One region of the Gordonia sp. 11cp genome, then DNA from elsewhere that is predicted to be linked to it. Evidence: predicted binding sites of a transcription regulator. Region 1 holds the regulator's gene; the other holds the start of a gene.
The links. Region 1 encodes HspR, which represses chaperone genes until heat shock. Its sites were predicted from a motif close to ANNTGAGTNNNNNNNACTCANNT; they were not measured.
Positions count from the first base shown of each region.

Region 1 (11,119 bases):
GTGGGAACTCGCGCAGTTCGAATAACCGGTGGCCGGAAGGCCTTTCGTGGCACGACGGTGCTGTCGGGAATCGACCTCACGGTCGACGACGGCGAGTTCGTCGCCGTTCTCGGGCGCAGCGGCAGCGGAAAGACCACACTTCTGCGTGTGCTCGCCGGTCTCGAGACGCTGGATTCGGGAAGCCTGGAGTGGCAGGACGAATCGGGCGGGGAGCGGCCACACACGGGGGTGGTCTTTCAACGCGCCCTGCTGATGCCGTGGCTGACCGTCGAAGAGAACATCCGGTTCGGCCGACGATTCGCCGCCCACCGTGCGTCGTTCGAGAACGAGTACGCGCTCGGCCTGTTGCGTCGGTTCGGGCTCGACGGTCTCGCCGACCGGTACCCCGATCAGCTGTCGGGCGGTCAGGCGCAGCGAGTGGCGATCATTCGTGCGGCGGCGATCCGGCCCCGGCTGCTCCTGCTCGACGAACCGTTCAGCGCACTGGATCCGGCCGTGCGCGGTGAGTTGCGGGGTTGGCTGGCAGAACTGGCCGGTGAACTGGGGATCACCGTCGTCCTCGTGACCCACGACGTCGACGAGGCGCTCGAACTCGCCGACCGGATCGTCCTGCTGTCCGAGACCGGACGTATCGGCGGGGAATGGGGCACCGGCTCGGGCGTCGATCGAACCGATTCGGAGCGGCGCGCGGAGATCCTGATGCACTTCGGCCGACAGGTGGGGCAGCAGGTGTGAACGCGCCCATCTCACGCCGACTCCTCCTCGCCGGGGTCGGTGGTCTCACCGTGGCGGGCGGCATCGGAGGCGTCGTCGGCCTCGGCCGGGCCGCGACGGAAGCGCCGCCGGGCGCCTCCGATGCGCTGCGGGTCGGTTACCTCCCCATCACCGATGCGGCGCCGCTCCTCGTCGCACATGCCGCCGGACTCTACGACCCGTCTGCGGTGAGTTCGACGAAGCCGGTGCTGTTCCGGAGCTGGTCCTCCCTGGCGGAGGCCTTCGTGACGCGCAAGGTCGACGTCGTCCATCTGCTGATGCCGATGGCGGTGGCACTTCGGTACGCGATGAAGAGCCCGGTGCAGGTGCTGGGCTGGAATCACACCAACGGATCGGCGCTGACCGTGGCGCCCGACGTCGTCGACCTCGAGCAGCTCGCCGGCGCGCAGGTGGCCATTCCGGCGTGGTGGTCGATCCACAACATCATCCTGCAGCGGATGCTGCGCACCCATGGATTGCGACCGGTCATCCGTACCGGGGCATCGCGTGGCGACAAGACCGTCGAACTGGTCGTGATGAGTCCCTCGGACATGGTGCCGGCGCTGGCCAACGGATCGATCGGCGGCTACGTCGTCGCCGATCCGTTCAACGCGATGGCCCAGGTGCGTGGGATCGGCCGCATCCACACCTTCCTCGGCGACGTCTGGCGCCAGCACGCGTGCTGCGCGCTCCTCGTCCACCAGTCGGCCATCGACGAACGCCCGGCCGCGGTGCAATCCCTCGCCGACTCCGTGGTCGCGGCCCAGCATCACATCGACCTCGACCGTCCCCGGGCCGCTGTGGAACTCGCCGGCGGGTACCTCCCGCAGCCGAAACCGGCCATCGCCAAGGCGCTGACCTACGACCCGGCCGACTTCGCCGTGAGCAACGCCGACTGGCAACCGCAGCGACTCGGATTCCAGCCGTTCCCGTTCGCGAGTTTCACCGAGCGGCTCGTCACCGAGATGGACAACACCCTCGTCGACGGCGATCGCCGATTCCTCGCGCGCCTCGACCCGGCAACCGTCCATGCCGACCTCGTCGACGATCGATTCATCCGTAGCGCCATCGGATTCCGTGGTGGCGCAGCCGCTCTCGGACTACCCGCCGACCTCACGAGAACCGAACAGGTGACGTCATGACGCTGCTGACCCAGGACGAGACCGCGACGGCCCCGCGCCGGCGATCCGGTTCTGCCCTCGCCCCGCCGCTGGTCGCGATCGCGGTGCTGGTCGCGATCTGGTGGGCGACGACGACAGTCGTCCCCGCCGAGGACTCCCTCGCCCGCCAGTTCGCTCCCCAGCAGGTGTTCCCGGCGATGTGGGAACTCCTCGACCGCGGGGTGTTGCTGCCCGACATCGGACTGAGCCTGTGGCGGTTGCTGATCGGCCTGCTGATCGCGGTCGTGCTGGGCCTCCCGCTGGGCCTGCTGATCGGTCTGAGTCTCACCGCGGAGCGCGCCGCGAATCCGATCGTCGCCTTCTTGCGGATGATCTCGCCGCTGTCGTGGGCTCCGGTCGCGGTGATGGTGTTCGGCATCGGCAACGAACCGGTCATCTTCCTGATCGCGATCGCGGCGATCTGGCCGATCGTCATCAACACGGCCGCCGGGGTGAAGTCGATCGACCCCGGCCTCGTCGAGGTCGCGCGATCGTTCCATGCCACCCGTACCGAAGTCCTCACGGCCGTGGTGATCCCCGCGATCCGCGGCAACGTGCAGACCGGTGTCCGCGTGGCACTCGGGATCGCCTGGGTGGTCCTGGTACCCGCTGAGATGCTCGGCGTGCGCTCGGGCCTCGGCTACCAGATCCTCAACGCCCGCGATCAGCTGGCCTACGACCAGGTCGCCGCCCTGATCGTCGTGATCGGCATCCTGGGCTTCCTGCTCGACGCGGCAGCCCGCTTGTTGCTCACCCGACGACGGTGAGCGCTGGTCCGCGACGCCGGTCACCTGGGTAGTTCCTGGTGTGAGCGGTTGATGATCCGTATGACGGTGTGCCCGGAATCCGGGCACACCGTCATACGCATCTGTGGTCTCGCCGGGACTGAGCGGCATCCGCTCAACTTTTTTCGACGACCCGGGAACAATCCGCCGATGAGGCCCGTTACACACTTCGAGAAACCTGAGTGATGTGGACTCAAGTAGGTTTGACTCGGACCCACTTTTTCAGTAGGACATGAGTCGGACGCACTGAAGTCCGGTCCCGCAGAGTTTCGCCACGACATCCCCGCGGTCGCGAGACCTCGGGACAAGGACTCGGGTGCACACCCACAAACTAGGAGGAAGCCAAACATGTCTCGTGCTGTTGGAATCGACCTCGGTACCACCAACTCGGTGGTCGCCGTGCTCGAAGGCGGCGAAGCCGCCGTCATCGCCAACGCCGAAGGCGCGCGGACCACACCGTCGGTGGTCGCGTTCGCGCGTAACGGCGAGGTGCTGGTCGGTCAGCCCGCGAAGAACCAGGCGGTCACCAACGTCGACCGCACCATCCGCTCCGTCAAGCGCCACATGGGCGAAGGCGACTGGACCGTCGAGATCGACGACAAGAAGTACACCCCGCAGGAGATCAGCGCGCGCACGCTCATGAAGCTCAAGCGCGACGCCGAGTCGTACCTGGGTGAGGACGTCACCGACGCCGTCATCACGGTTCCCGCGTACTTCAACGACTCCCAGCGTCAGGCCACCAAGGAAGCCGGCCAGATCGCCGGCCTCAACGTGCTCCGCATCGTCAACGAGCCGACCGCGGCCGCCCTGGCCTACGGGCTCGACAAGGGGGAGAAGGAGCAGACCATCCTGGTCTTCGACCTCGGTGGCGGTACCTTCGACGTCTCGCTGCTCGAAATCGGCGACGGTGTCGTCGAGGTCCGCGCGACCTCCGGTGACAACCACCTCGGTGGTGACGACTGGGATCAGCGCGTCGTCGATTGGCTCGTGGAGAAGTTCAAGAGCCAGAACGGCATCGACCTGACCAAGGACAAGATGGCCCTGCAGCGTCTGCGTGAGGCCGCCGAGAAGGCCAAGATCGAGCTCTCGAGCTCGCAGAGCACCTCGATCAACCTGCCCTACATCACCGTCGACGCCGACAAGAACCCGCTGTTCCTCGACGAGCAGCTCTCGCGCAGCGAGTTCCAGAAGATCACCTCTGATCTGCTGGAGCGCACCCGCGCACCGTTCCAGGCCGTCATCAAGGATGCGGGCATCTCCGTCGGCGACATCGACCATGTCGTGCTCGTCGGTGGTTCGACCCGTATGCCGGCCGTCACCGACCTGGTGAAGGAACTGACCGGTGGCCGCGAGCCCAACAAGGGCGTCAACCCGGACGAGGTCGTCGCCGTCGGCGCCGCACTGCAGGCCGGTGTGCTCCGCGGTGAGGTCAAGGACGTGCTGCTGCTCGACGTCACCCCGCTCTCCCTCGGCATCGAGACCAAGGGCGGCGTGATGCACAAGCTGATCGAGCGCAACACCACGATCCCGACCAAGCGGTCGGAGACCTACACCACGGCCGAGGACAACCAGCCGTCGGTGCAGATCCAGGTCTATCAGGGTGAGCGCGAGATCGCCTCGCACAACAAGCTGCTGGGCAGCTTCGAGCTCGGCGGCATCGCCCCGGCACCGCAGGGTGTCCCGCAGATCGAGGTGACCTTCGACATCGACGCCAACGGCATCGTGCACGTCACCGCGAAGGACAAGGGCACCGGCAAGGAGAACTCCATCCGCATCCAGGACGGTTCCGGCCTGAGCAAGGACGAGATCGACCGCATGATCAAGGACGCGGAGGCCCACGCCGACGAGGACCGCAAGCGCCGCGAGGAGGCCGAGACCCGCAACCAGGCGGAGTCGCTCGTCCACCAGACCGAGAAGTTCCTCAAGGAGAACGAGGACAAGGTCCCGGCGGAGGTCAAGGAGAAGGTCGAGGCAGCCGTCTCCAACGCGCAGGAAGCGTTGAAGGGCACCGACACCGCCGCGATCAAGACCGCGATCGAGAAGCTGTCGGAGGAGTCGCAGGCCCTCGGCCAGGCGATCTACGCCAACGCCGCGGCAGAGTCCCCCAACGGTGAGGCTGCCGGCGCCGACAGCGATCCCGACGTCGTCGACGCCGAGGTCGTCGACGACGCTGACACCAAGGAGAACAAGTGACCGCAGGATCCCATTCGACGAATGGGTCCGGCGAGGAGCCGGTGACGGTGACCGACCGTCGTCGCATCGACCCGGAAACGGGTGAGGTGCGCGACGAGCCGGCCGCCGGACCCGGCCCGGCCGACGCCGGACCGGTCGTCGACGAGTCACAGGTCGGCGAGGAGCAGGCCGACGCCGCACCCGACGAACCGGATGCACGCGTCGCCGAACTGACGGCCGACCTCCAGCGTGAACGCGCCCAGTTCGCCAACTTCCGACGGCGTGCCGCCGAGGAGAAGCAGGGCTCGGTCGCCTACGGCAAGCAGATCCTGATCGACAAGCTGCTGCCGGTCATCGACGACCTCGACCGTGCCCGCGAGCACGGCGATCTCGACAGCGGGCCGCTGCGTTCGGTCGCCGACAAGCTGGCCGGTGTGCTGGCCGCCGAAGGTCTCGTGGCCTTCGGTGCGTCGGGTGACGAGTTCGATCCCGAACTCCACGAAGCCGTGCAGCACGACGGCACCGGAGCACATCCGGTGATCGGATCGGTGTACCGATGCGGCTACCGCCTGGGCGAGAAGGTGATCCGCACCGCGATGGTGACGGTCACCGATCCCGCTCCCGCGGGTGACCAGACCGGTGCACAATAGAGCGAACACCGATCCCTGAGGTGCGAGGAGCGCAGACCGCGAACCTCGCACCTCAGGTTCTTCGCAAGACATTCATCCAGACAACAGAACTCAAAGGAGGTGACGTCTGGTGGCACCACAACGTGAGTGGTTAGAACACGACTTCTACAAGGACCTGGGCGTTGCTTCTGACGCTTCGGCTGAAGAGATCAAGAAGGCCTATCGCAAGCTCGCGCGCGAGCTGCATCCGGATGCCAATCCGGGTGACACCGCGGCCGAGGAGCGCTTCAAGCGGGTGTCCGAAGCCCACAGCGTGCTCGGCGACTCCGAGAAGCGCAAGGAATACGACGAGACACGCGCCATGTTCGCCGGCGGACGATTCCGCGGCGGCGGCAACGGCTTCCCGGGCGGATTCCCCGGCGGCGGAACGACCTACACCACCGGCGGTAACGACTTCGACCTCGGCGATCTGTTCGGCGGGGCGCAGACCGGCGGCGGCGGGGGCGGTTTCGGCGACATCTTCGACGGACTGTTCAACCGCGGCGGCGGAACGCAACGTACTTCGACGGCGAGCCGTCCGCGTCGCGGCAAAGACCTCGAGACCGAGACGACGCTCTCGTTCTCCGATGCCGCGCTCGGCACGACCGTCCCCCTGCGGGTGACCAGCCCGTCCCCCTGCACCACCTGCCACGGTTCGGGCGCCAAGCCCGGAACGAGTCCGCGTGTGTGCGCGAACTGCAACGGTTCGGGCTTCGTGAGCCGCAACCAGGGCGCGTTCGGTTTCAGTGAGCCCTGCCAGGACTGCCAGGGCACCGGTTCGCGGATCGACGATCCGTGCACCGACTGCGACGGAAGCGGAGTGAAGGTCCGCGCACGCACCATCAACGTGCGGATTCCCGCCGGCGTCGAGGACGGACAACGCATCCGGCTCGCCGGACAGGGCGAGGCCGGGCGGCGTGGGGCCCCATCGGGCGACCTGTACGTCGTCGTCCACGTGACCCCGCACAAGCAGTTCACCCGCAGCGGCAACGACCTTCGGGTGCAGTTGCCGGTTCGGATCTCCGAACTCGTTCTCGGAGCGACTGTCTCGGTCCCGACACTCGAGGGCTCGGTCGGGGTGAAGATCCCGCCGAACACCACCGACGGCCGCACCCTGCGGGTGCGTGGTCGCGGTGTGCCCAAGCGGTCCGGCGGTGCGGGCGACCTGCTCGTCACCGTGAAGGTCGCGGTGCCGAACAAACTCGACGAGGCCGCGGTCGAGGCGATGCGCGCCTACGATCAGGCCGAGCGGGCAAGCGGTTTCGACCCGCGGGCGGACTGGGGGCGATGAGTGATGGCCGGTCAGAAGAACTTCGACGCCGACGGCGCGACCTTTCTGATCTCGGTCGCCGCCGAACTCGCCGGCATGCACGCGCAGACCCTGCGGACCTATGACCGTCTGGGGCTGGTCACGCCGCAGCGGACGAGTGGTGGCGGTCGCCGCTACTCGTCCCGAGACGTCGAACTCCTGCGGGAGATCCAGCGTCTCTCGCAGGAGGAGGGCGTCAACCTCGCGGGCATCAAGCGCATCATCGACCTGAGCAATCAGGTGGAGGCTCTCCAGCACCGGGTTCGCGAGCTCACCGACGAGGTGCAGGCGTCGCGGACCCGCCGCGGTGGCGAACTCGTCCCGGTGCCGCGCACCAACGCCCTGGTCGTATGGCAGCCGCGACGTAAGCGCACCACCGACTGACTCATCACACCCTCGCCGGGCCCGACATCCGATCGGGCCCGGCGTCGTGGCGTCCGGGCGCAGTTTTCGACGCGAGCCGGTCGACGTGCGTAACGTTGACCGCATGGCTTCTGAACCCGTCACCACCGTCGACTCCGGTCCCCACAAGGTCTCGCGTCGGGTGGTGGTGAACGCCCCGGCCGCCGATGTGTTCGCGCTCGTGTCGAACCCCCATCGCCATCCCGAACTCGACGGCTCCGGCACGGTGCGCGACACCCCCGTCAGCGGGCCCGAGACATTGACCCGCGGCGCGCGTTTCAGCGTCGGGATGAAGCAGTTCGGTGTGCCGTACAAGATCACCTCGACCGTCACCGACTTCGAACCCGACCGGGTCGTCGAGTGGCAGCATCCGATGGGCCACCGCTGGCGGTGGGAGCTCGAATCGACCTCGCCGACCACCACCGCCGTCACCGAGACGTTCGACTACTCGACACTCCGGGTGCCGAAGGTCATGGAACTCATCGGCTACGACAATAAGAACGGCAAGGGGATCGAGGGCACGCTCCGGGCGCTGGCGGCCCGGTTCGCCTGAACCCCGGCCGCAGATGGACTCCTCCGCCGGCTCGCCGGCTCAGCCCGTCGTCGTCCTCGGCATCGTCGGGGCGCCCGGCCAGGCCATCGGTCTCGCGCGCAAACTCGTCGATGACGGCCTGACCGAACACGTCCAGACGACGTTCCCGGGCGCCCGATGGCAGATCGAACTCGTCGAGGCCGGACTCGTGCAGCCGCCGGCCGGCGACGCCGAGATCGTCGATGCCACGAGAGACCTTCTGCTCGAACGTGAATGGGACCTGGTGGTCCACCTGACCGACCTTCCGCTGCACGTCGGCAAACGCCCGGTCGTGGCGCATGCCAACGCCGTGCACGGCGTCGCGGTCCTCTCGGTGCCCGCGCTCGGCGCGACCGGCGTGCGACAGCGGACCCGCGCGATCATCACCGGACTCGTCGGGCAACTCCTCGGCGCCGACGCCGACGACCTCCGCGAACACCAGAAGTCGCCGGCGCGATCGGCGTTGCGCCACCGCGTTCGTCAGCTGGGGACCGACGTCGACGACGAGGGCACCGCCTTCACCGCGCGCGTCCTGACGGGCAACCTGCGCCTGCTCACCGGCATGGTGCGGGCCAACCGCCCGTGGCGTCTCGCACTCGGCCTCACCCGCGCGCTCACCGGAGCGATCGCGGCCGGGGTCTTCGCGTTGGTGACCGCCGACATCTGGCTGCTCGCAGACACTTTCGGCGGGATTCGACTCACCGGTGTCGCGCTCGGATCCATCATCGCCATCACCGCGACGCTGATCATCGGTGCCGACCTCTGGGAACGCGGCAGCTCTCGACAGACGCGAGAACAGGTGGCGCTGTTCAACATCGTCACCGTGATCACCGTGGCCCTCGGTGTCGCAGCCCTCTACGCGGCACTGTTCGTGCTGTCCGCGCTCGGCGCGATGTGCCTCGTGGTGCCGGAGGTGTTCAGTTCGACCCTCGGACACCCGGCCGGCTTCACCGACTATCTGGAGGTCGCCTGGCTGACCTGCTCACTCGCGACCGTCGGAGGAGCCCTGGGGGCGGGCCTGGAAACCGACGAGGCGGTCCGCGTCGCCGCCTACACCCAGCACGCCGCCGAGCCGATCTGAGCAGTACACCGGACACGGTCGGGTGCCCCCCTCTACACGCCAGCCGCTAGGCTTGCGGGTCAGGACGCCGCAGCAGGCCGGCGACGGGAGGTGAACCATGTCCGAGGTACCGGGAACCGGTCCGTTGCCAGGGTTCGTGGTTCTGGGCATCTCCGTCGTCGACGACCAGATCAGCTCGGTGGTTCGTGACGCCGACGGACACATCCTGGCGAGCAACCTCGTGGACCTCCCCGACGCGTCGGCCGCCGGTGCCGAGGCCGCCATCGTCGAACTCGTCGACTCCGTCCCTGTGGAGGTCGATCGGATCGGCATCTCGGCGTCGCGTGCGGACGTCCGCGATCATCTGGCCCGGGTCTTCGCGCCGGGCGCGGCCACGGGGCCGTCCTGGAGCGACAAGGTCGTCGTCACCGGATACGCCGCGGCACTGGCCGAGATCGCCTGCACCTACTCGACCCGCGGCGGTGTGGTCGCCGTCGTCGACCTCGATCGCAACGCGGCACCCGCGGCCGGCACGACGCTGGCGACCGTCGACACCGCGTCGGGCGCGGTCCTCGGCACCGCCGACTTCGCGCCGGGTGAGATCGCCTCGGTCACCGACCCCGACGCCGCGTCGCGGCTCGCGACGACGGTCAGCGGGCTGCCACGTGGTCGAGACGTCACCTCGGTGATCGTGGTCGGCCCGGGTGCGCAACTCCCCGGGATCGCGCCGGCGTTCGAGTACGCGGCGCAGCGCCCGGTCACGGTCGCGGACAACCCGTCTCTCGCCTCCGCGATCGGTGCCGCCGACGCCGCGGTGGTCGCGCCGGCCACCGCCGTCGCCACCCGGACGTCGACCGGTCGCCGCTGGTGGTTCGTCGGCGCCGCGATCGGTGCCGCCGTGTTCCTGGGTGCCGTCGGGATCACCCTCCTCCTGACCGCCGAGTCGAGCATCGTCGAACCCGCCGCCCCCGTCACGGTGACCGAGACGCCGGCGGCGGTCACCTCGACCGAACAGGCGACGGTCACCGAGACCGAGACGGCGACCGACGTCCGCACGACGACCGTGACGAGCACTCCACGCCCGGTCACGCGGACGGAGACGGTGACCGAGTCGGCTGCCGAGACGGAGACCGTGACCGAGACCGAGACCGTCTACTCGGCTCCGGCCGGCGGCGAACCGAGTCTCGAAGTCCCCTGAGCGGCCCTAGAACACGGGGTCGTGCTGGATACGGCTGGCCCGCACACCGGCGATGATGAGGGTGCGTCGGGTGTTCTCGATCATCTGGGGTGACCCCGCGATCAGGACCTGGCGGTCCTCCCAGTTGCCGGACCGGGCCACCACGTCGGCGAGTGTGCCGATCTCGTGGTCGACACCGAGTTCGGCGGGCGTCGCCACCGCGTTGATCCACCACGGATCGGTCTGCTCTTCGGACACGGCGGTGACGCGCAGCCACGGATTGGTCGACGCGATGCGGTGCAGCACCGTCAGGTCGTACAGCTCGCCCGGGTAGCGCATCCCGTAGAAGATGTGCGTCTCCGGCGAGTCGGCGCGTGCGGACATCTCGATCAGCAGTGCGCGCAGGGGAGCGAGTCCGGTGCCGCCCGCGACCATCAGGACCTTGCTGTCGCGGTCGACGTGCAGCGTGCCGTGCCCTTGGGCGAGGGTCCACACGTCGCCGACGCTGGTCTCGCTCACGATCGCGGTGCTCACCGTTCCACGGGGGACCGCGCGGACGTGGAACTCCAGTTCGCCCGCCGGGTTGGGCGGGATGGCGGGGGAGAAGTTGCGCCACTGCTTCGGCCACTGCGGGGTGTGCACCTCGAGGTACTGGCCCGTGTTGAACGTCAGCGGCGAATGGGCGAGGAGCCGGACGACCGCCAGGTCGCGGGTGATCCGGTACTTCTCGACGACTTCGGCGGTCCAGCGCGCGGGATGGGTCGCGCTCTCGGCGGCACCACGCATCACCCCGGTCACCAGCATCATGGCCTGCGAGATGGTCTGTTCGGTCTCGGCGTCCCAGTAGCCGGCCATGAGGCTGCCGAACTCGCCCATCAGGGCCGCGTACATCACGTGGTAGTGCTCGGGCTCGACCCCGAACTTGCGATGGTCGCGTCCGAGCTGCGCGAGGAACTCCACGAGTTCGGCATGACCGGACTCGGCCGGGATCGCTTCGAGGACATGGTCGATGACGCGATGGAAGGCTATCCGCTGGGCGGCCATCGACACACCGAACAGCTC
Region 1 is NZ_CM173437.1:999,472-1,010,590, reverse strand. It holds gene AC3B6C_RS04320 (ABC transporter ATP-binding protein) at 1-735, shown strand; gene AC3B6C_RS04325 (acyl-CoA dehydrogenase family protein) at 1-25, shown strand, start outside; gene AC3B6C_RS04315 (ABC transporter substrate-binding protein) at 732-1,895, shown strand; gene AC3B6C_RS04310 (ABC transporter permease) at 1,892-2,680, shown strand; gene dnaK (molecular chaperone DnaK) at 3,047-4,891, shown strand; gene grpE (nucleotide exchange factor GrpE) at 4,888-5,520, shown strand; gene dnaJ (molecular chaperone DnaJ) at 5,630-6,829, shown strand; gene AC3B6C_RS04290 (heat shock protein transcriptional repressor HspR) at 6,833-7,231, shown strand; gene AC3B6C_RS04285 (SRPBCC family protein) at 7,335-7,802, shown strand; gene AC3B6C_RS04280 (hypothetical protein) at 7,816-8,901, shown strand; gene AC3B6C_RS04275 (hypothetical protein) at 8,999-10,078, shown strand; partial or broken gene AC3B6C_RS04270 (FAD-binding oxidoreductase) at 10,085-11,119, opposite strand, start outside.

Region 2 (11,119 bases), 240 kb from region 1:
AAAGTCGCCTTCATCACCGGAGCAGCGCGCGGTCAGGGACGCAGTCATGCGGTTCGGCTGGCACAGGAGGGGGCCGACATCATCGCGGTCGACATCTCGCAGCAGGTCGACACCGTCCCCTATGACACCGCCCGGCCGGGCGACCTCGAGGAGACCGTGCGTCAAGTGGAGGCACTCGACCGGCGGATCGTCGCCGCCGAAGCCGATGTTCGCGACCTGTCGGCCCTGCAGAAGGCCGCCGACGACGGGATGGCACAACTGGGACGTATCGACATCGTCCTCGCCAACGCCGGCATCAACACCATGGCGCCCACCCTCGAGATGGACGAGACGATGTGGCAGACCATGATCGACATCAACCTCACCGGCGTGTGGAAGACCGTGCGCGCCGCGGCACCACACATCGTCGCGGGCGGGCGCGGCGGCTCGATCGTCCTGACCAGTTCGCTCGCCGCGATGTGGGCGAACGAGAACATCGCCCACTACTCCGCGGCCAAGGCCGGGCTCATCGGCATGATGCAGGTCCTCGCCAAAGAGCTCGCGCCGCAGAGCATCCGTGTCAACACAATTCACCCGACCACCGTGGCGACCGAGATGATCCTGAACGACGCCACCTATCGGCTCTTCCGTCCCGACCTCGAGAACCCGTCGCGTGCCGACTTCGAAGAGGCCGCCCGCGAGCTGAACCGGCTGCCGATCGCGATGGTCGAGCCGGTCGACATCTCCAATGCGATCCTCTACCTCGTCTCCGACGACGGCCGCTACGTCACCGGGACCACCCATGTCGTCGACGCCGGCGGACGACTTTAGAAGAACCCTGGGCGTGGAACTTCTCGACGGCATCACAGCACTCAAGGAGGACGTGTTCAGATGACCTCACTTCGGCCGCTGGAGACCCACGGCCTCGCGGCGATCCGGGCCCGGATCGCCGCCGAGGTCGTCGGCCGCGATCGCGAGCTCGATCTGGTCCTGGCCGCGGTCGCCGCCGGTCGGGACCTGATCCTGGAAGGCCCGCCGGGCACGTCCAAGAGCACGTTGCTGCGATCGATCACCGCCGACTGGGGCATTCCGCTTGTACTGGTGGAGGGCAATGCCGACCTGACCCCTGGTCGCCTCGTGGGTCACCACAACCCGGCACGTGTTCTGCGGGAGGACTATTCGCCCGACAACTTCGTCGACGGCCCACTGATCGAGGCCATGCGCGCCGGCGGGTTCCTCTACGTCGAGGAATTCAATCGGGCACCCGAGGACACCATCGACACCTTGCTCACCGCGATGGCCGAGCGCACCATCACCGTCCCACGCGTCGGTACCATCACCGCACAGCCGAGTTTCCGCATCGTTGCGTCGATGAACCCCTTCGACAACGTCGGGACGACACGCCTGTCGACCTCGGTCTACGACCGGATGTGCCGGCTGGTCGTCGACTACCAGGACGATGCGGCCGAACGGGAGATCGTCTCGCGCAGGACGGGTTTGACGTCGACGCGGGTGGTCGCGGACGCCGTGGGTGTCACCCGGGATACCCGCCGGCACGACGCCGTCCGACAGGGCAGCAGCGTACGCGGAGCCATCGACACCGCGCTGCTCGCGCATCAGCTGTGCGAGATGCGCGGCATCACCATTCCGGCCGACGACGATATCGCACCGCCGCGCGACCTGCCGTCCGACTACACCGCGACCTTCCTCGACGCCATGCAGGTCGCCCTGTCCGGCCGAATCCACCTCGACGACACCGTGTTCACGACTGCCGAGCAGGTGCTCGCCGAGATCTGGCAGAACCACTTCCTGCTGGCGCCGGCGGCGGCTGAGCCGGGTTGAAGAGAGGTCGAGGCCGACTCACCGCTCCGGCGTGATTCGGTCACCGCACGGGCCCGTCGCCGGAAACCCCTGCGACGCAGACCCAAACAGCTGTCGGAGAACCCCGTGCTGCTCGAATCCTCCGGTGGTGGCGGAGCCCTCTCCGAGGTGGGGCGTCGCCGAAGGACGCGAGACGCACCGTCGGGTTCGACGCGAGGAATCGGCACGGTCACCGACGACGCAGGTGCCCGTGACGACGAATCCGCCGCGACACAACCGGACCCGATCGCGCGCGAGCGAGCCGTCCAGCTCGCGAGGCGGCTCCGTCTCGCGCGTCCGGTGGACACACAGAAGGCACGTCGCGGCGCCAACGGAACCCTCACCACCCAGCGGTGGCGTGGCGGCTCCGACGAACTCGACCTCGACGCGACACTCGAGGCACTCATCGGCAACCCGATCCCCGAGGACGACGACATCCGCGTGCGCGAGCGGGTCCGGCGCCGGCGCTCGATCGTGCTAGCGGTCGACGTGTCCGGCTCGACCCGTGGCGAACAGGTGCGCACCGCGGCAGCGACTGCCGGCGCTCTCGCCGGTGAACTCGGGCGTGACGATCTCGCCGTTATCGCCTTCTGGTCCGACGCCGCGCTCATCGTCCCCCTCGGCCGGCCGGTGACCACCGAGCGTCTCGTCGACGAACTCCTCGCCCTGCCCGCGCAGGGCCTGACCAATGTGGCCTTCCCACTTCAGACCGCCCTCGAACAGCTTGCCGGTGTACCGTCCGCCGATGCCCGCGTGATCCTGTTGAGCGACTGCGTCCACAACGCCGGACCCGATCCCCGGGACGTGGCCGGACGGCTCCCCCGCCTCGACGTGCTGCTCGACACCTCGGGTGAACACGACACCGAACTCGCCCAGGACCTCGCGCTCATCGGCCACGGGCGATGCCGGCCGATACGGGACCACCACGGCGTCGTACGCGCCCTGCAGGCGATCTTCGCCTGAGCGGTGGAGCGGTGGCCGCCTGTCGGTCAGATCACCGTGAGTCGCGAGAGAACACTCCCGCCCGAGCCCTCTACCACACGGCAGCGACAAGTTGAGGTCGCCGAATAGCGTTGCACAACATGGTGTTTGGGATTGCCATGCGTCGACATTGAGGTACACTTGAACGATATTCGAACCGCACACGGGGGGTGACGGTCATGTTCGATTCCCAACGAGACGTCGGCACCGACGTGCCGTCGCCTCGTGCGGTCGCGTTGCTCGCCGATCTCCACCGCGTGCTCGACGAGCTGCAGTCGGTGGATCTGTCGCCGTGCACCGATGCCGAACTCATCGACGTCGCAGTCGATACCGAACGCGCCATCGCACGACTGACCGTCGCCGGTGACCGGCAGATCGACCAGGCCGAGGCCCGCGACCTCCCCCGCAAGACCGGCTGCCGAACCCTCATGCAGTTCATGACCCACCGGCTGCGAGTGTCGAATCCGATGCGTCGCCGTAAGCAGATGGACGCCACCACCAACCGGACCAGCCTCGGCGGCGACGTCCTGCCACCCGAACACCCCTGCCTGGCTGAGGCTTTCACTCAAGGCACGGTCGGCACCGCGCACCTGCAGGCCGCACTGGATGTCCTCGACCGCATCCCGACGGCCGTCGACCACGACGTGAGGGTCGCCGCCGAACGACAGATGGCCGAGATCGCCGAAGCCCACACCCCCGCCGACATCACCCAACTCGGCGCGCGGCTCCTCGCCCACCTCGACCCCGACGGCACCCTGGCCGACGACACCGACCAGAAACGACGCCGCAACCTGTGGATCGGCCGGCAGCGCGCCGACGGTACCGCCAAGATCTCTGGCACCCTCACCCCCGAACTCGTCGCCCGTATGACGATGATGTTCGCGGTCTGGGGCAAACCCGGACTCAACAACCTCGACGACCCGGATTCGCCCCGCGGGCCGGCCGGAGCTGCCGACCCCGATGCGGTGGCAGCCGCAGCCGATCGTGACGGGCGCACCCTGGCCCAGACGAATCACGACGCTCTCGATGCCGCACTCGCCGCGGGCTTTGCCGACGGCACGCTCGGCACCTCGCACCGCGGCCTGCCCGTGCAGTTGATCATCAAAGCCGACCTCGGCGACCTCGTCCGCGAAGCCGGGCTCGCCACGACCGCCACCGGAACCCTGCTGCCCATCCGCGACCTGATCGCAATGGCCGGCGACATTCAGCCGTGGTTGGCGATCTTCAAAGATCACACCGCGGTGCCTTTGCACTTCGGTAGGGGCAAACGGCTCGCCACACGCGAACAACGCCTCGTCTCCTTCGCCCGCCCCGACGGCGAAGTCTGTTCCGCTCCCGGGTGCGATCAACCCGCCACCCACGTCGAACTCCATCACGCCCACAAGGACTGGGCCAAGGGCGGTCTCACCGACATCGACGACCTCGCACCCGCATGCCCACGACACAACCGCATGGTCGGCAAGAACCCCGGCCAGTACACCACCCGGGTCGTGCGCGACGGACCCGACGAAGGCCGCTGCGCCTGGAAACTCAACGCCGAACCCGGCGCACCACCCAACCCCGAACACATCAACCGCCGACCCGACATACCCCGGCGATTCGCAGAACATCTGAACACCGTGCGCGACGAGATCCACGGACCACCAACCCGGCCCGGCGATCAAGCACGCTCGGAGAAGCCACACCACCAAGACCCGCGCCGCTCATGGTTGACAACCAGCCACGTCATCGACGTCCGACCACCCCGACCCGGACCACCCCCACCCCGACCCTCCCTCGTCGAAGCGCACCTGATGACGCTCCTGGCCACCCACTGAACCGCGCCCCCACATCGACGATCACCCACCGACGACAAAGGGACCCATCCCGAAGGATGGGTCCCCTGTCTTGCGATGAACTCTGTCGAGCTGAACTCAGCCGAGTACCAACGACTCGCCATCGGCACTGACGTTGACCGGCACCACGTCACCGTCGCGGATGTCTCCGGCGAGCAGTTGCCTCGCGAGCTGGTCACCGATGGCCTGCTGCACCAGGCGGCGCAGCGGACGGGCGCCGTACAGCGGGTCGAATCCCCGTGCGCCCAGCCATTCCTTGGCCTTGGTCGACACCTCGAGGTCGAGGCGGCGCTGCGCGAGCCGCTTCTTGAGCTGGCCGAGCTGGATGTCGACGATCGACACCAGCTCCTCCGGGCTCAGGGCGTCGAAGATCACGACGTCGTCGAGACGGTTGATGAACTCGGGCTTGAACGCCGAGCGCACGGCCATCATGACGTGGTCCTTGTCGCCGCCCGCGCCGAGGTTGGAGGTCAGGATCAGGATGGTGTTGCGGAAGTCCACCGTCCGGCCCTGTCCGTCGGTCAGGCGGCCCTCGTCCAGCACCTGCAGCAGCACGTCGAAGACGTCCGGATGGGCCTTCTCGATCTCGTCAAACAGGACCACCGTGTACGGACGACGCCGCACCGCCTCGGTCAGCTGACCACCGGCCTCGTACCCGACATAGCCGGGCGGAGCGCCGACGAGCCTTGCCACGCTGTGCTTCTCGCCGTACTCGCTCATATCGATGCGGACCATGGCCCGCTCGTCGTCGAACAGGAACTCGGCGAGCGCCTTGGCGAGCTCGGTCTTGCCGACGCCGGTGGGGCCGAGGAACATGAACGAGCCCAGCGGCCTGTTCGGGTCGGCGACGCCTGCGCGTGCACGACGCACCGCGTCGGACACCGCCTGCACCGCGTCCTTCTGGCCGATGACCCGGTGTCCCAGTTCCTCTTCCATACGCAGCAGCTTGGCGGTCTCGCCCTCGAGCATGCGTCCGGCCGGGATTCCGGTCCACGCCGACACGACCTGCGCCACGTCGTCGGGGCCGACCTCCTCCTGTAGCATCACGTCCTGCGAGGGATCGGTGCCGGTCTTCTCGATCGCGGCCTCGAGTTCCTTCTCCAGGCCGGGGATCTTGCCGTACCGCAGTTCGGCTGCGCGCCCGAGATCACCGTCACGCTCGGCCCGATCGGCCTCGCCGCGAAGCCGTTCCAGCTCCTCCTTGAGGTCGCGAACCGCGTCGATCGCGGTCTTCTCCGACTGCCACCGGGCGGAGAGCTCATTGAGCTTCTCCTTCTGGTCGGCCAGTTCGGCGCGCAGCTTCTCGAGCCGGTCCTTCGACGCCGCGTCGGTCTCCTTCTGCAAGGCGACCTCCTCGACCTCGAGCCGACGGACGATCCGCTCGACCTCGTCGATCTCGACGGGGCGCGAGTCGATCTCCATCCGCAACCGCGACGCGGCCTCGTCGACGAGGTCGATGGCCTTGTCGGGCAGGAACCGCGACGTGATGTAGCGATCGGAAAGCGTTGCAGCGGCGACCAATGCGGAGTCGGTGATGCGCACACCATGGTGCACCTCGTACCGGTCCTTGAGGCCGCGGAGGATGCCGATGGCATCTTCGACCGACGGCTCGCCGACGTACACCTGCTGGAACCGACGCTCGAGTGCGGCATCCTTCTCGATGTACTTGCGGTACTCCTCGAGGGTCGTGGCACCGACCAGCCGCAGCTCACCACGGGCGAGCATCGGCTTGATCATGTTGCCCGCGTCCATCGCGGAATCGCCTGTCGCACCGGCGCCGACGATCGTGTGCAGCTCGTCGATGAAGGTGATGACCTGGCCGGCCGATCCCTTGATCTCATCGAGCACGGCCTTGAGGCGTTCCTCGAACTCACCGCGGTACTTGGCACCGGCGACCATCGAACCCATGTCGAGGGAGATGACTGTCTTGCCGCGCAACGACTCCGGCACGTCGCCGGCGACGATGCGCTGGGCGAGTCCTTCGACGATGGCGGTCTTGCCGACACCGGGTTCACCGATGAGAACCGGGTTGTTCTTGGTCCGACGGCTGAGGACCTGCACGACGCGCCGGATCTCGGTGTCGCGGCCGATGACCGGGTCGAGCTTGCCCTCGCGGGCGGCCGCGGTCAGGTCGGTCGAGTACTTCTCGAGAGCCTGGTAGGTCGATTCGGGGTCCTCAGAGGTGACCCGCGCACTGCCTCGCACGGCGACGAACGCCTCGCGCAGGGCCTGCGGAGTCGCACCGAGGTTGTGCAGCAGTTTGGCGACATCGGAGTCACCGGTCGCCAGACCGACGACGACGTGCTCGGTCGAGACGTACTCGTCGTCGAGCTCGCCGGCCAGTTGCTGGGCAGCGGTGACGGCCGCGATCGATTCGCGGGATAGTTGAGGCGTCGAGCTGGCGCCGGATACCGTCGGCATGCGATCGACCAGAGCCTGGGCCTGCGCACGAACGCTCGACGGGTCCACGCCCACTGCCTTGAGCAGCGGCGACGCGATGCCGTCGGACTGATCGAGCAGTGCCACGAGGATGTGGGCCGGTCGCACGTCGGGGTTGCCAGCACTGGCCGCCGCCTGCACAGCAGAGCTCAATGCTTGCTGCGTCTTGGTGGTGGGGGTGAAGCTGTCCACTCGCGTGCACCTTTCTCTTTAGTCCAACAGGCTCAAGTATGAGCCCTACGAGGTCTGTAACGCCACTAGAGTTGAGTGCATTCCGCTCAGGTCTACTAGATTTGTGATCTAGAACACTATCCGTGCCGCCGCGTCGTCGACCGGCAGTATTGAATGCATGACCGCAGACAGCTCCGCCCGGGAGAACGCGACACAGTCCGACGCCCCTGCCGCCACGGACGCGGCAGTGATCTTCGTTCTCTTCGGGTCGACCGGCGACCTCGCCAAGCGGATGGTCCTGCCCTCGCTGTTCGAACTCCACCGTCGCGGCCTGCTCCCGGACGGGTGGCAGCTCGTCGGCAACGGCCGGGGCGACCGCACTGACGACGAGTTCCGGCAGCACGTGAAGGACGCGATCGAGGAATTCGGTTCGGACGCGTCGGTGTCCTCGGACGAATGGGCCTCGTTCGCCGAGACCATTCGATTTGCCGGCGGCGGGTTCACCGCCGACGACCCCGGCCGCCTGCTGGAGGTGATCGACGCCGGCCGAGACGCCATCGGCGGCACGGCCCAGCTGGTCCACTATCTCGCCCTCCCGCCGACCACCTTCGTCGACTACACGGAAGCGATCGCCGCGCACGGTCTCGCGAAGAACTCGCGCGTCGTCTACGAGAAGCCGTTCGGTACGTCACCCGACGGATTCCGGACCCTCGACGAGGCGGTCCACGAATCCCTCGACGAGGACCAGATCTACCGGATCGACCATTTCCTGGGGAAGGAGAGCACCCAGAACCTGCACGTGCTGCGTTTCGCCAACGGCCTGTTCGCCGGGGTGTGGAACCGCGAGCACGTGGAGGAGGTCCAGATCGACGTCCCGGAAACCCTCGACATCGCCGACCGCGCCGCGTTCTACGACGCCACCGGGGCATTCCTGGACATGATCGTCACGCACCTGTTCCAGGTGGCGGCCGAAGTCGCGATGGAACCTCCGGTCTCGCTCGGCGCCGAGGACCTGCTCGGCGCCCGGGAGTCGGTCATCGCCGCCTTCCGGCCGCTCGACCCCGCCGAGGTGGTCTTCGGTCAATACGAGGGCTACCGCGACACCGAGGGCATCCCCGACGACTCCACCACCGAGACGTTCGCGGCGGTACGCCTGTGGGTCGACACCGACCGCTGGCACGGTGTCCCGTTCCTGCTCCGTACCGGCAAGATGCTCGACCACAGCGCGCAACGCCTCAGCCTGGTCTTCCGCGCCCCCGCCGACGGTCCGCTGACCGACACTCCGACCGACGGCACCGTGCTGACCTTCGACCTGGCCGGCGACGGTGCCATCGATCTCGCCGTCACGATCAAGGAACCGGGTTCGGGGACCGACCTGTCCGTCGCGCACATGACCGAGAAGCTCGACGAGGTGGCCGACGGATTGTCGCCTTATGCACGACTGATCGTCGATGTGCTGCGCGGTGACCGGTCGCTGTTCACCCGGCCCGACGGCCTCGCACATGTCTGGGAGGTCGCGGCACCGGTACTGACGAATCCGCCTGCACCGCAACCATATCCGGCAGGGTCGACCGGCCCCGCGGCCGCCGGCGACCTGTGCGGCGGGTCCGGCTGGATCTGAGGACGAGAGTCAGATCCGGTTGCGGTTTTTCCCGGTTGCCGGGATAAACCGCAACCGGATCCGCGGCACCTGCATCAATCACCAAGCTGCCGATCGAGGTTGATGGCCGCGCTGATCAGCGCTAGGTGGGTGAACGCCTGCGGCATGTTGCCCAGTTGTTCTCCGGTCAGACCCACCTGCTCGGCGTACAGGCCGAGGTGGTTGGCGTGGGTGAACATCTTCTCGAGCGCGAGACGCGCGTCGCCCAGACGGCCGGTCCGGGTGAGCGCCTCGACGTACCAGAACGAGCACAGCGAGAAAGTGCCCTCGGATCCGTCGATGCCGTCGTGCCCGCCGTCGGTGTCGTACCGGAACACCAGGGAGTCGCTCACCAGTTCTTCCTCGATCCGCTGGAGAGTGCTGAGGAACCGATCGTCGGTGGGCGACAACAACTTCACGGCGGGGATCAGCAACAGTGCCGCGTCCAGGCGGTCGGAATCGAGGGTCTGGACGAACGCTCCCACCTCGGCGTTCCAACCCCGCTCCATGATCTGTACGAAGATGTCGTCGCGGGCCTTCATCCAACCGGCGACGTCACCGGGCAGTCCGCGCTGACGGCTCATCCGGATCATCCGCTCCAGCGCCACCCACGACATCACGCGCGAGTAGACGTAGTCCTGCGGCTTGCTGCGCACCTCCCAGATGCTCTGGTCCGGGCGATCCCAGTTGTCGACGAGCCAGCCGGCCACCGTGCACAGATGTGTCCACGATCCATAGGAGATGCCCGGTCCGTACTTGTTGTACAGGTACACCGAGTCGATGAGTTCGCCGTAGATGTCGAGCTGGAGTTGATCAGCGGCGGCGTTCCCGATCAGCACCGGCGAGGTCTGCCGGTAACCCTCCCAATGATCGAGCTCGGTCTCGGCCGGTGGTGGATCGCCGTCGAGCGTGTACATCAATCGCAGCGGCCCCAGATCTCCCGACACGTCAGCGCCGTCGTCGAATCGGCAGGTCAGCCAGTCCATGAACGCACTCGCTTCGTCGGTGAACCCCAGCCTGAGCAACGCGTAGAGCGTGAACGCCGCGTCGCGGATCCACACATAGCGGTAGTCCCAGTTCCGTTCGCCACCGATCTCTTCGGGAAGTGCGGCGGTGACCGCGGACACCACCGCCCCGGATGGTTCATGCGTCAGCAGTTTGAGTGTGAGCGCCGACCGATGCACCATCTCCCGCCATCGGCCGGTGTAGGAGGACCGAGAGACCCAGTCCTGCCAGAACGCGACGGTCGCGGCGACGACCGCGGGAGAACTGTCGTGGTCGAGTAGTTCCGGCCCGATGGGGTCGGGAGCGAGGACGAACGTGACGCATTCGCCGGTCTCGACGGTGAAGTCGGCCAGCGCATCCCGGTCGTCGACCGTGTCGACGCTGACGGTCGAGACGAGATGCAGCACCAGGTCGTCGGTCTCGAAGCGAACCCGGGATTCGTCCTCGACGACGAGGGAATGCTCCGCACGGCCGTAGTCGAACCGCGGCGCGACCGTCACGCGGAACCGGACGGAACCCCGCACACAGGAGATCCGACGGATGATCCGCGTTCGGTGGTCGGGATCGTGTGGTCTGGCGATCGGCATCAGGTCCTGCACCTCGGCGACTCCGTCCTCGCTCAGGAAGCGGGTGACGAGCACGTTGGAGTCCGGAAGGTAGAACTGCCGGGTGGTGACATCACCGTCGACCGGTTCCACCATCCAGGCGCCGCCCCGGTGCGCATCGAGCAACGAGCCGAACACGCTCGGCGAGTCGAACCGCGGACAGCAGAACCAGTCGATCCGCCCGTCGACTCCCACGACGGCCGCGGTGCGGAGGTCACCGATGACACCGTGGTCGGCGATCGGCAGATAGTCGCCGGTGGAGTCGGCAGTCGTCGCGCCGTCGCAGCGGGAAGTCGGGGTGGCGTCCTCGCCGGATTCGGTCGCGGTGCTCATGGCCGCCATTCGGCGCGTGACCCGTCCCGGATGGGCCGGCGTGAAGCGATCATGTTCGCCAATCCGCCGACCCCGAACACGCCGATATCGGACACTCGGTGCGAGGAGCACCTCTCGACGGAAGGAAGCATCGGTGGCGACAAGCAGTGCGGGCACGAGCATGACCGACGACGCCGCCAGCGTCTTCGCCGACGCCAAGGCCTACACCGACGAGCCGCGACTGCATGCCGCGATGGCGTACCTGCGTGCGCACGATCCGGTGCCGCGCGTCG
Region 2 is NZ_CM173437.1:758,614-769,732, forward strand. It holds gene AC3B6C_RS03165 (mycofactocin-coupled SDR family oxidoreductase) at 1-810, shown strand, start outside; gene AC3B6C_RS03170 (AAA family ATPase) at 871-1,821, shown strand; gene AC3B6C_RS03175 (vWA domain-containing protein) at 1,927-2,802, shown strand; gene AC3B6C_RS03180 (HNH endonuclease signature motif containing protein) at 3,000-4,637, shown strand; gene clpB (ATP-dependent chaperone ClpB) at 4,734-7,286, opposite strand; gene AC3B6C_RS03190 (glucose-6-phosphate dehydrogenase) at 7,444-8,886, shown strand; gene AC3B6C_RS03195 (glycoside hydrolase family 15 protein) at 8,961-10,856, opposite strand; gene AC3B6C_RS03200 (cytochrome P450) at 11,008-11,119, shown strand, end outside.
Region 2: the regulator HspR is predicted to act here: its motif matches at 7,356-7,378, upstream of clpB (ATP-dependent chaperone ClpB).